DNA from 2 places in the Arsenicicoccus sp. UBA2120 genome. Region 2 is predicted to be linked to the other one. Evidence: predicted binding sites of a transcription regulator. Region 2 holds the regulator's gene; the other holds the start of a gene.
What was found. Region 2 encodes HspR, which represses chaperone genes until heat shock. Its sites were predicted from a motif close to AAGTTGAGTCNNNNNGACTCAACTT; they were not measured.

Region 1 (6,257 bases), on a different contig from region 2:
ACCGAAGGGTGAGTGAAGTCGATCAGCACGTCGAACTCGTCGACAGCCTTGCCGACATCTCCCGTCAGCGGCACGCCCAGCCGCCCGATGGCGGCCAGTTCGCCGGCATCGGCACCCACCAGGGTACTGTCCGGCCGATCGATGGCAGCGGTCAGACCGGCGACGCCGCCAGTCTGCTGCACCGCCTCGATCAGGGTCTTGCCCATGCGCCCGGCGGCGCCCGTCACTGCAATACGTCGCATAGCATCAGCTCCAAGCTGCAAGCCGGAAACCGAGCGCGAGGCCGATGCACCAGGCACCGGACCTCAAGCCCTCAGTTCGACTCAAACATCACCGAAAAAGCGCTTCACACCCTCGAACCAGCCGCTGGCCTTGGGTGAATGGGAGGTGTCGCCCTGTAGCGTGCCGCGGAACTCCTCGAGCATCTCGCGCTGGCGCTTGCTCAGGTTGACCGGCGTTTCGACCACGACGCGACACATCAGGTCGCCCGCCGCACCACCACGCACCGGCGCTACACCCTTGCCCCGCAGACGGAACTGCTTGCCGGTCTGGGTGCCTTCCGGGATTTTCAGCTTGACCCGGCCATCCAGCGTCGGCACCTCGAGCTCACCGCCCAGCGCCGCATCGGCGAAGCTGATCGGCACCTCGCAGTACAGGTGCTTGCCGTCACGCTGGAAGATCGCGTGCTCGCGCACGTTGACCACTACGTAGAGGTCGCCCGCCGGCCCGCCCTGGGTTCCGGCCTCGCCCTCGCCGGAGAGGCGGATGCGGTCGCCGGTATCCACGCCTGGCGGCACCTTGACCGAGAGCGTCTTCTGCTCTTCGACGCGGCCCTGGCCGTGGCAGCTGCCACAGGGGTCGGAAATCATCTTGCCGCTGCCATGGCAGCGCGGACAGGTCTGCTGCACCGAAAAGAAGCCCTGCTGCATGCGCACCTGACCGATGCCGCCGCAGGTAGTACAGGTCACCGGGCTGGTGCCCTTCTTTGCCCCGGAGCCATCGCAGGTCTTGCACTCGACCAGGGTCGGCACGCGGATGGTCACCGTGGTGCCGCGCACGGCTTCTTCCAGATCCAGCTCCAGCGTGTAACGCAGGTCGCTGCCGCGCTGAGCGCCACCGCGGGAGCCGCCACGACCGCCACTGAAGAAATCGCTGAATACATCGCCGAAGATGTCGGAGAAGTTGGCGCCGCCGTAACCGGCTCCACCTGCCCCGGCGCCCATCTGCGGATCGACGCCGGCGTGCCCGTACTGATCGTAGGCAGCCCGCTTGCTCGGGTCGGAAAGCACCTCGTAGGCCTCGTTGGCCTCCTTGAAGGCTTCCTCCGCCGCCTTGTCACCCGGATTGCGGTCGGGGTGATGCTTCATGGCGAGGCGGCGGTAAGCCTTTTTCAGCTCCGCCTCGCTGGCACCGCGCTCAACGCCCAGCACCTCGTAAAAATCGCGTTTGGCCATAACTATCCTGAACCCTCAATTTCATGCCTTCCAGACACGCCGACGCGGGAGCAAGCCCCCGCGTGGCGGTCTTGCCCGCCCCGACGACGTCGAGGGCGGGCTGGAGCGGAAGCAAGCCGGGGCTTACTTGTTGTCCTTGACCTCTTCGAACTCGGCGTCGACCACGTCGTCACCCGGCTTCGCCTGCTCACCTGCGGGCTGACCTTCACCGGCCTGAGCCTGCTCGGCGTACATCTTCTGCGCAACCGGAGTGGAGGCCTGGGACACCGCAGCGATCTTCGCTTCGATCACAGCCTTGTCGTCGCCCTTGATGGCCAGCTCCAGCTCGCCGAGCGCCTTCTCGATCGCAGCCTTGTCATCGTCGCTGGCCTTGTCGCCGGCTTCGGTGAGCATCTTGCGGGTGGCATGCACCAGCTGATCGCCCTGGTTGCGTGCGGTAGCCAGCTCCTCGAACTTGCGGTCTTCCTCGGCATTGGCCTCGGCGTCGCGCACCATCTGCTCGATTTCCTCCTCCGACAGACCGGAGTTGGCCTTGATCACGATGGACTGCTGCTTGCCAGTGGCCTTGTCCTTGGCGGACACGTGCAGGATGCCGTTGGCGTCGATATCGAAGGTGACTTCGATCTGCGGCATGCCGCGCGGGGCCGGCGGAATCTCGGCCAGATCGAAGCGACCCAGCGACTTGTTCTGCGCAGCCTGCTTACGCTCACCCTGCAGCACGTGAATGGTCACAGCGCTCTGGTTGTCGTCGGCAGTGGAGAACACCTGCGACTTCTTGGTCGGGATGGTGGTGTTCTTCTCGATCAGCGGAGTCATCACGCCGCCCAGCGTCTCGATACCCAGGGTCAGCGGGGAGACGTCGAGCAGCAGCACGTCCTTGACGTCGCCCGCCAGCACGGCGCCCTGGATGGCAGCACCCATGGCCACGGCTTCGTCCGGGTTGACGTCCTTGCGCGCTTCCTTGCCGAAGAACTCGGCGACTTTCTGCTGCACCAGCGGCATGCGGGTCTGGCCACCGACCAGGATCACGTCATTGATCTTCGACACATCGATGCCGGCATCCTTCAGCGCGATGCGGCACGGCTCGATGGTGCGCTCGACCAGATCCTCGACCAACGACTCCAGCTTGGCGCGGGAGATCTTCACGTTCAGGTGCTTCGGACCGGACGCGTCAGCCGTGATGTACGGCAGGTTGACGTCGGTCTGCTGGCTCGAGGACAACTCGATCTTGGCTTTCTCGGCAGCTTCTTTCAGGCGCTGCATGGCCAGCGGGTCGCCCTTGAGGTTCATGCCGGTTTCTTTCTTGAATTCGTCGACGAGGTAGTCGATCAGGCGGATGTCGAAGTCTTCGCCACCGAGGAAGGTGTCACCATTGGTAGCCAGCACCTCGAACTGGTGCTCGCCGTCTACCTCGGCGATCTCGATCACCGACACGTCGAAGGTACCGCCACCCAGGTCATAGACGATCACGGTGTGGTCGCCCTTGGCCTTGTCCATGCCATAGGCCAGCGCGGCCGCGGTCGGCTCGTTGACGATGCGCAGGACGTTGAGACCCGCGATCTCGCCGGCCTCCTTGGTGGCCTGGCGCTCGGCGTCGTCGAAGTACGCCGGGACGGTGATGACCGCGTCCGTGACGGGCTCGCCGAGGTAGGACTCGGCGTCGCGCTTGAGCTTCATCAGCGTGCGGGCGCTGATCTCCTGCGCGGTGTAGTCCTTGCCGTCGATCTCCTGCTTCCAGTCCGTGCCCATGTGGCGCTTGACCGAGCGGATGGTGCGGTCGACGTTGGTGACGGCCTGGCGCTTGGCGATCTCGCCGACGAGCACCTCGCCGTTCTTGCTGAACGCCACGACCGACGGGGTCGTGCGACCGCCCTCGGCGTTGGCGATGATCTCCGGCTCGCCGCCCTCGAGGACGGAGACGGCGGAGTTGGTGGTGCCGAGGTCGATACCGACTGCACGTGCCATGTGTGGCTCTCCTTGTTGACTAGCGGATGTTGAGTCGTCAGCACTCAAGGTATGACCGCCTGCGATCCATGTGCAAGCTCGTGTCAGTGAACTTGAGTCTATCCGGCTCAACTCCGTCGGTCACGCCTTTGTTCCCCGGCGTCGGAGGGCGACGGGTCAGACCCAGATCGCGGCGTCGATGCCGTCGCTGAAGCGCTCGGGCTGCGCGGGGTGGCGGACGGCCTCCCCGCGGACGACGCGCGCCGCGCTCCAGGCCGCGGCGGCGGAGTCGAGGACGTCGTCGGCACCACGCCGACCGAGGTCGAGGTCCCGCGGCAGGCGGATCCCCTGGGCCAGGAGCAGACCCTCGCGCTCGCGCAGCCCCTCGGGAGTCTTCTTGCTCGAGGCCAGCGGCGCGCCCGCCATGATCGCGAAGCACAGCTCGGGGTGCACCTCGACCACCGGCAGGGTCGGCCCCTCCCCGCGCACGTAGGCGTCGACGTCCAGGATGGCCCTGCGCATGGCATAGCTCTGCGCGGCCAGGCTGGTCCCGCCCGTGCGGGCGACGCTGATCCGGCGGGCCTCGGCATACGACTCGGCCGCCAGCGCGTCACGCACGGGGGTCGCAAAGACCGAGCCGGCGCGCGGGCCCAGCCGCCCGCGCACCTCGACGTCCGCCCTGCGGCGCCCGGTGTCCGGCAGGCCGATCGGCGCGTCGACCGCGACGAGCTCGACGTGCACAGCGCCGTGATCGACCCGGTCGATCACGGTCCGCAGGTCGGCCCCGGCCACGATCCGCACCGTCCCCGCGCCGGACACGGGCAGGAGCGCGCCGGTCCACCCGCCCCGGGCCCCGTCGACGCCAAGCACCCAGCCGTCGTATGCCGGCTCGCCACCCTCACGAGCAGGCGAGGTCTCGAGCCCCAGATCCCCGAGCACGCTCGACACGGCATCCTCGGGCGACACCGCGTGCCGGGGCGCGCGGACGTCGTCGCCGTCGACCGGCACCTCGTCGAACAACCGCAGCCCGTCCAGCAGCACCACCGGCACGCCGGTGCGCGCCGCGAGCGCGATCTCGCTGACCGTCCCCCAGCTGTGGCCCACCGCGACCACCGCGTCGCAGGCACGGACGAGCAGGGCGTTGCGCATCTCGCCGAGGCCGGTCGGGATGGTGACCGACAGGTGCGGGTTGGCGGCGGAGCGGTCGTCGCCGGGCAGGAGCCCGAGGCTCGTCCCACCGGCCTGGGCGCACCCTCGCGCTGCTCCGGCCATCACCCCGCCGAGACCGCCGGTGACCACGACCAGTCCCTGCTCGGCCAGCAGCCGCCCCACCGTGACGGCCTGCTCCACCTGCTCCGACGTGGCCGCACCCGGACCGACGACACCGACATACCCTCGTGGACGCACGTCCCCCAGGATGACATCGAGCCCTTTCCAGGGCCACGTGAGCATCAGCCAGCTAGCATCGGCGCCGATGAGCTCGACCCGACCCGCGCTCCAGATCGACCGGGGCGCCGCCCAACCCATCGTCGCCGTCCCGTACGCGCTGGGGTTCGGTGCCGTGCTCCTCGTCGGTCTGCTGACCGTGGCCCCCTGCTCGCCGTCGTCGCCGCGTCGGGCGCGATCAACGCCGGCGGGATCGGGGTCGACCAGCTGGTGGCTCGGCCCCGGCTCACCATGCTCGTGACGACGGCCGTGCTGGCGGTGTCGGTGTTCGTGGCGTGCCTCGTGGCCGACCAGCCCGTGCTCGCCGTGCTCACCCTCGCCGCGGTGGGCGCGGTCGTCGGGCTGCTCAGCCCGCGCGAGGGCCCAGGGCAGGTCGGGGTGCAGGCCGTGATCGGATTCCTCGCGCTCGGGCAGCAACCCGCGCCGGTGCGCACCGCCGTGACCTATGCCGTCCTGGTCGCCGCCGGAGGGCTGGTGCAGGTGCTCGTCGGGACCGCCGTGGGACCACGGGTCCGGCGCCGGCGGAGCAGGGTCACGCCCCTGCTCCGACAGCACCTGCCGGATCCCGCCAGGGCGGATCCCGCCCCCCTGCCCGAGGTGGGCCGGGCCGTGATCAACGACCTGCGGCACCCCGGGTCGGGGCCGCGCTGGCACGCCCTGCGCCTCGCCCTCGGCCTGGGTGTCGCCGAGGTCCTGTCCCAACTGCTCGCCCCGATGCGTGGCTACTGGATTCCCCTGACGGTGGTCACGGTCCTCCAGCCGCGGCTGACCGACACGCTCGGTCGCGGCCGGGACCGGTTGCTGGGCACCGCCCTCGGCGTGGCCGTCGCAGGTGCCGTCGTCACCTGGGCACAGCCGGAGGGGGCGACCCTCCTGGCGCTCGGCACGTTCCTCGCCTGGGCGATGTTCACGCTGCAGTCGGTCAGCTACGTCCTGTACTCCACCGCCCTGACCGCCTGGCTGGTCGTCTTCCTCGAGGTCATCGGGATCACCGCCCAGGGGTCGATGCCTCACCGGCTGCTGGCCACCGCGATCGGCGGTGCCCTGGCCCTGCTGCTCGTGGTGGTGGTCCGCCGCAGGGGTTAGCTGACCGGTCCGTGGCAGCCGGGACCCCAGGGGCCCATGAGGGAAGGGGGGACGGCCGAGGCCTGGCGATCGTCACGGCGGCCCACCGAAGCCTGCAGCCCCCTGCCGCTGCCGAGCCGGGAGGGTCATAGTGGGAGGAGGAGCGGTCGCGCCGGCCGTCGGACCCGCACCCCGAGCCCACCGTCTCGACCGGTCCGGGAAGGAGAGCAGTCACCGATGACCGCAACGCTGCGCATCCATCGAGGTCCGGCGTCCCCCGGGCGCCCCGTCCTGGTCGGCACCCAGGTGGTCGGCACGCTCGACGAGGAGACGACGGACCTCACCGTC
Region 2 (6,257 bases):
GGCGTGGACGGGGCGATCCATCGCGCCGCGGGGCCCACGCTGCGCGAGGAGTGCCGTCACCTGCGGGCCACGGACTACCCCGAGGGCCTGCACGTCGGTGACGCCGTCGCCACGGGCGCGGGCGACCTGCCCTGCCGCTATGTCATCCACACCGTCGGCCCCAACCGGCACGAGGGACAGATCGACCCCCGGCTGCTGGCGTCGTGCTACACCCGCTCGCTGGACGTCGCGCAGCAGCTGGGCGTCCGGACGATCGCCTTCCCGGCGGTGAGCGCGGGCGCCTATGGCTGGAAGGTCGCCGACGTCGCGCGCATCGCCCTGACGACGGTCGCGGCTCACTCCCGGGACGGGATCGACCTGGTGCGGTTCGTGCCGTTCGACCCCACGTCCTACACCGCGTTCGAGGCCGCCTGCGTCGGGCTGGGGCGGTCGTGAGGCGCTGGCGCGTCGCGGCCGGGCAGCTCGCCAGCACCGACGACAAGCAGCACAACCTCGAGCAGGCCTGCCGCCTGGTGGCCGAGGCTGCGGAGGCCGGCGCCCGGCTGGTCGTCCTCCCCGAGGCGACGATGATGACCTTCGCCGTGCCGCTGGGCCCGCACGCGGAGCCCCTCGACGGCCCCTTCGCCGAGGCCCTGCGCGAGGCCGCGCGCACGCACGAGATCACCGTGGTGGCAGGGATGTTCGAGCCCGCCGACGACGGGCGGGTGCACAACACCCTCCTGCTCACGGGGCCGCACGCGGAGGCCACCTACCGCAAGGTGCACCTGTTCGACGCCTACACCACGACGGAGTCCGAGACGGTCGCTCCGGGGTCGGGCTACGTCAGCGTGGAGGTCGACGGCGTTCGCGTGGGGCTGGCGACCTGCTTCGACGTGCGGTTCCCCGACCAGTTCACCGAGCTGGGCCGGGCCGGCGTGGAGCTCGTGGCGCTGCCGGCGTCCTGGGGCGACGGTCCGGGCAAGGCACAGCAGTGGGACCTGCTGACGGCCGCGCGGGCGCACGACTCCCAGGCCTGGCTGGTGGCCGCCGGGCAGGCCTGGCGTGCCGACTCCGTCCGCAAGCCCCTCGGCATCGGGCGCAGCGCCGTCGTGGACCCCACGGGGGCCGTGCGGGCGCGACTCGGCGGGTCGCCGGACCTGCTGGTGGCCGACATCGACCTCGACCTGGTCGAGCGCACCCGGGCCCAGGTGCCGATCCTGTAGGGCCGAGCGGGTCGGACCGGCACACCCACGGTGACGGATTCGCCCTTCGCCATCACCCAGCGTATTTGGTTACGGCGCTTGGGCTTTCACCTGGGCACCTGAGGACGGGAACGCGGGCGCCGGCTCCTCCCCCTCGGCTACATTGCGGCCATGGGACGCCACTCTGCCCCTCGGACCATCCCCAAGGTCGCGGTCCTCGCCCTGCCCATCGCTGCCGTCATCGGCATCGCGGGGGCCGCCGCGTTGGTCAACGACGACTCACCTGGGGACGCCGCCGCAGGCTCGACGTCCCCGCGCACCGGCCTGTCGGCCTGCTCCTCGGTCACGCCGATGCGGGTCACCACCACCGAGGAGCTCGCGCCCGTGCTGGGCCAGGTGGCCCAGCGGCAGGAGACGCGCGGCGACGACTGCATCGACTACACCGTCGACGTGCAGAGCTCGTCCGTGACCGCGTCCGGTCTCATGAGCGGGGCGGACGACCGCACGCAGGTGTGGATCCCCGACTCCAGCCTGTGGGCCGAACGCGTCACGTCCGCGGCGCCCAGCACCAAGATCGACATGGGGCCCGTCGTCGCGACGTCGCCGGTCGTCTTCGCCATACCGCGCGGCGCCGCCGGCACGGCGCGCCCCGGACCGCTCACGTGGTCCCAGCTGATCGCGCAGCGCGCCGTCCCCCTCAAGGTCGCGAGCCCGGAGCGGAGCACCCCGTCCCTGCTCGCCCTGCTCGGCGCCAAGCAGGCCGTCGCCTCCTCGCCGCAGGACGCCCGAGCGCTGCAGGGTCTCCTGCTGACCCTGTCCCGCAGCACGGTCGACGAGGCCGACCTGAGGCGACAGGCCCTGACGCCGGCCGCGTCCGCGCCTGCCTTCCCCACCTCCGAGCAGCAGCTCGCCCACCTCAACCAGGCCAACCCCAAGACGCCGCTGCGGGCGATGACCCCCAGCGACGCCACGCCCCAGCTCGACTACCGCATGGTGACCGTGGCCGGCAAGAACGCCCCGTCTGCGGCCGCCGTCGCCAAGCTGCAGGACGCCCTGGCCGACGCCCAGTCGGTCGACGCGCTCCGCAAGGCGGGGTTCCGGATCGGCGAGTCCGACGGCCCCGACCTCGCCGGTGTGCCCGCCACCCTCCCCAAGGTCATCGCGACACCGCGCGCCAGCGACGCCGATACCGCCCTGCGCACGTGGGTCACCATGTCCCGCCAGACCCGCATGCTCGCGGTCATCGACACCTCCGAGTCGATGAAGAAGCCGGCGATCCCCGGCATGAACCGCCTCCAGCTCGCGTCCGGGGCCGCGCTCAAGGCGCTCGAGAAGTTCCCCCCGAGCAGCCAGATCGGGCTGTGGACCTTCGACCTCGCGCACGGCTCGCAGGACAAGGACTGGGTCGAGCGCGTCCCGATCCGGCGCGTCGACGCGACCTCGGGACCGATGACCCAGCGCCAGGCCCTCGCCCGGGCCGGTGGCAGCGTGCAGTGGCAGCGCGCCAACGGCACCGCCGTCCACGACACGATCTGGGCGGGCTACCAGCAGCTGCAGCGCACCTACCAGCCGGACTACGCCAACGCTCTGGTGCTGCTGACGGATGGCAAGAACGAAGACCCCGACTCCCTCAGCGAGGCGCAGCTGGTCGCCAACCTCGAGCAGGCCAGCAAGGACAGCTCCCGGCCGGTCCGGATCGTGCTGATCGCGATCAGCCAGGACGCGGATCTCGGGGCCCTGCAGCGCATCGCGGCCGCGGTCCCCGACGGTCAGGCGTACGACGCTCGTCGGCCCGAGAACATCTACGGCATCATGCAGACCGCCCTCACGACGCGGGAGATCGTCGCCCCGGCGCAGTAGCTCTCACGCAGGAACTCGTACGCAGGAGCTCTCAGCGCGGCGCCCCGGGACGCCAGACGACCAGTGCCTGGCTGGTCGAGCGGGCGGCCCGCGGACGCTGACCGGGTGGCATGGCCACGACGTCGCCGCGGCGACCCGCGGCGAACACCCGGTGGCCGTACAACGCCTGCGGGCGCAGCTGCTCGACCTCGGACCGAGCGTCCGCGAGCCTCGCCTCGAGGGCGCTGACGTGGCTCTCGAGGTCGAGGATCCGCCGTATGCCGGCCAGGCTCACGCCCTCCTCCTGGGAGAGCCGCTGCCCCTCGCGCAGCTGGGCGACGTCGCGCGCGCTGTAGCGCCGCCCGCCGCCCCCGGACCGCTTGGGCACGACGAGGCCGAGCCGGTCGTACTGCCGCAACGTCTGCGCGTGCATGCCCGCCAGCTGCGCCGCCACCGAGATCACGAAGATCGGGGCGTCGTCGTCGGAGACGAACTCGCGTCGCTCGCGGCCGGGCACGAGATCACGCCCTCGCGGCGCGGGCCCGCAGGTCGGCGCGGACGTCGGTCTCGGCGTCCTCCGCGGCCAGGACCTCGACGGCGGCCCGGGCCTCGTCGGTGAGCCGCTGCGGGACGACGACGTGGACGGTGACGATCAGGTCGCCGGTCGCCGACCTGGTGGCGATGCCGCGGCCCTTGACCCGCAGCCGCTGGCCGCTCTGGGTGCCGGCGCCGAGCCGGACGCCGACGAGGTCACCGCCCAGGGTGGGCACCTTGATGGTGGCGCCCAGCGCCGCCTCCGCGAAGGTCACGGGGACCTCGACGGTCAGGTTGTCGCCGTCCCGGCCGAACACCTCGTGCGGGGTGACGGTGACGTTGAGGAAGAGGTCACCGCGGGGCGCCTGCGGGTCGCCGAGGCCGCCCTTGCCGCGGAGCCGGATGCGCTGGCCGTCCCTGACCCCTGCGGGGATCCGGGTGGTGATGCGCTCGCCGTCGGCGGCGGTCAGCGTGACGGTGTCGCCGCGCACCGCCTCGGGGAAGCCGATGGTGACGGTGGCCTCGACGTCGGCGCCGGGCCGCGGGCCGGTGGGGGCGCCATACGCGCCGTATCCCTGCCCGAAGGGGCTCTGGCCCCCTCCCCCGCCGAACATGCGCAGGAGGTCCTCCATGTCCGGCTGGCCGCCGCCAGGTCCGCCGCTCGTGGTGAACCGCATGCCGGGGCCGCCCGCGCCGCCACCGGTGAACAGGTTGCTGAAGACGTCCTCGAAGCCGCCGTTGCCGCCGGCCCCGGGGGCGAATCGCGCTCCGCCGTGGGCCATCTGGCGGATGGCGTCGTACTGCTTGCGCTGCTCGGCGTCGGAGAGGACCGCGTAGGCCTCGCCGATCTCCTTGAACCGCTGCTCGGCCGCCTCGTCACCCGGGTTCTGGTCCGGGTGCAGCTTGCGGGCGAGCTTGCGGTACTCGCGCTTGATGGTCGCCGCGTCGGCGTCCTCGGCGACGCCGAGCGTGGCGTAGAAGTCCTTCTCGAACCAGTCCTGACTGGCCATCGGCGACTCCTTCCATGGGTCAAAGGTGCTACGCAAAGGGGGTGGTGCCCGGCCGGCCCGCCAGTCGTGCTGGCGGGCCGGCGTGGGCGGTGCTACTGCGGGTCGGCGACCGAGACGCGGGCTGCGCGCAGCACTCGGTCGCCCTGCCGGTAGCCGGGTTGCAGGACCTGGACGACCGTCGTGGTGGTGGCTCCCTCGGGGAGCTCCGCCTGGACGTGCATCAGGGCCTCGTGCAGGGCCGGGTCGAACTCGTCTCCCGGCTCGCCGTAGGCCTCGAGGCCGAAGCGGCCGAGGGCCTGCTGCAGCTTGTCGGCGATCGACGCGAAGGGCGTGCCCTCGCCGAGGTCGCCGTGCTGGCGGGCCAGCGCGATCTCGTCCAGGACCGGCATGAGCGCCTCGATCACCGAGGCGGCGCCCAGGTCCTTGATCAGGACCTTGTCGCGGTCGACACGCCGCTTGTAGTTGACGTACTCGGCCTGCAGGCGCTGCAGGTCGGCGAGCCGCTCGGCGGCCAGCACCGTGTCGGGGTGCTCGCCGTCGGCCTTGGCCCGCTCGGCCACGGCGTCCGCCTCGGCCGCGCCGACCTCGGCCTCGTGCAGGGCCGACTCCTCGGCCGAGAACGGGTCCTGCGGCATGCCGCTCTGCTGGTCACCGGGCTCGTGCTGGTCTGACGGGTCGGACATCGGGGTCTCCCTGTCGTCGCTCGAGGTGGGTGCGGGGGTGTCGGGAGCCGGCTGGCGCACCTCGCCCGTGGCGGGGTCGATGCGTCGCTTGTCCCGGATCACCGGGCCGGTGGGCTCCCCCTCGGGAGAGCCCACGCGACCGGTGGTGTCGTCCGTCACTTCTTGTCCGTGTCGTCGTCCACGACCTCGGCGTCGATGACGTCGTCATCGGCCTTGGCCTGGCCGGCGCCGGCAGCACCGCCCGCGGCACCCGCCGCGCCGGCTCCGGCAGTGCCCGCACCCGCGGCGCCCTCGTCGGACTGCTGCGCGTAGAGCGCGGCGCCGAGCTTCTGAGACTCCTCGGAGAGCGTGGTGGCCTTGGTGGAGATGTCCTCGGACGAGGTGCCCTCGGCGGCCAGCGCGTCCTTGAGGTCCTTCAGCGACTCGTCGACGGGCTTGCGGCCGTCCTCGGGGAGCTTGTCGGCGTTGTCGGCGAGGAACTTCTCGGTGGAGTAGACGAGCTGCTCGGCGTTGTTGCGAGCCTCGGCCTCCTCGCGCCGCTTCTTGTCCTCGTCGGCGTGCGCCTCGGCGTCCTTGACCATGCGGTCGATCTCGTCCTTGGACAGCGCGCTGCCGCCCGAGATCGTCATCGACTGCTCCTTGCCCGTGCCCTGGTCCTTGGCGGACACGTGCACGATGCCGTTGGCGTCGATGTCGAAGGTCACCTCGATCTTGGGCATGCCGCGGGGGGCCGGGGCGATGCCGGTGAGCTCGAAGGTGCCGAGACCCTTGTTCTGCTGGGCCAGCTCGCGCTCGCCCTGGAAGACCTGGATCAGCACGGACGGCTGGTTGTCGTCGGCGGTGGTGAAGACCTCGGAGCGCTTGGTCGGGATGGCCGTGTTGCGCTCGATGAGCTTGGTGAACAGCCCACCCTTGGTCTCGATGCCCAGGGACAGCGGCGTGACGTCGATCAGCAGGACGTCCTTGCGCTCGCCCTTGAGGACACCGGCCTGCAGGGACGCGCCCATGGC

Region 1: dnaK (molecular chaperone DnaK) is a predicted target of HspR. The motif match lies at 3,509-3,533, and genes of this name have one in related genera.

What each region holds. Positions count from the first base shown of each region.
Region 1 covers NZ_DCYC01000015.1:2,977-9,233, forward strand. Annotated here, with positions in the region: gene dapB (4-hydroxy-tetrahydrodipicolinate reductase) at 1-242, opposite strand, end outside; gene dnaJ (molecular chaperone DnaJ) at 324-1,454, opposite strand; gene dnaK (molecular chaperone DnaK) at 1,578-3,419, opposite strand; gene B2P18_RS01215 (TIGR00725 family protein) at 3,576-4,805, opposite strand; gene B2P18_RS01220 (FUSC family protein) at 5,082-5,930, shown strand; gene B2P18_RS01225 (hypothetical protein) at 6,147-6,257, shown strand, end outside.
Region 2 covers NZ_DCYC01000076.1:563-6,819, reverse strand. Annotated here, with positions in the region: gene B2P18_RS12695 (O-acetyl-ADP-ribose deacetylase) at 1-435, shown strand, start outside; gene B2P18_RS12690 (carbon-nitrogen hydrolase family protein) at 432-1,202, shown strand; gene B2P18_RS12685 (substrate-binding domain-containing protein) at 1,353-3,041, shown strand; gene B2P18_RS12680 (heat shock protein transcriptional repressor HspR) at 3,073-3,537, opposite strand; gene B2P18_RS12675 (DnaJ C-terminal domain-containing protein) at 3,542-4,564, opposite strand; gene B2P18_RS12670 (nucleotide exchange factor GrpE) at 4,657-5,406, opposite strand; partial or broken gene B2P18_RS12665 (Hsp70 family protein) at 5,403-6,257, opposite strand, start outside.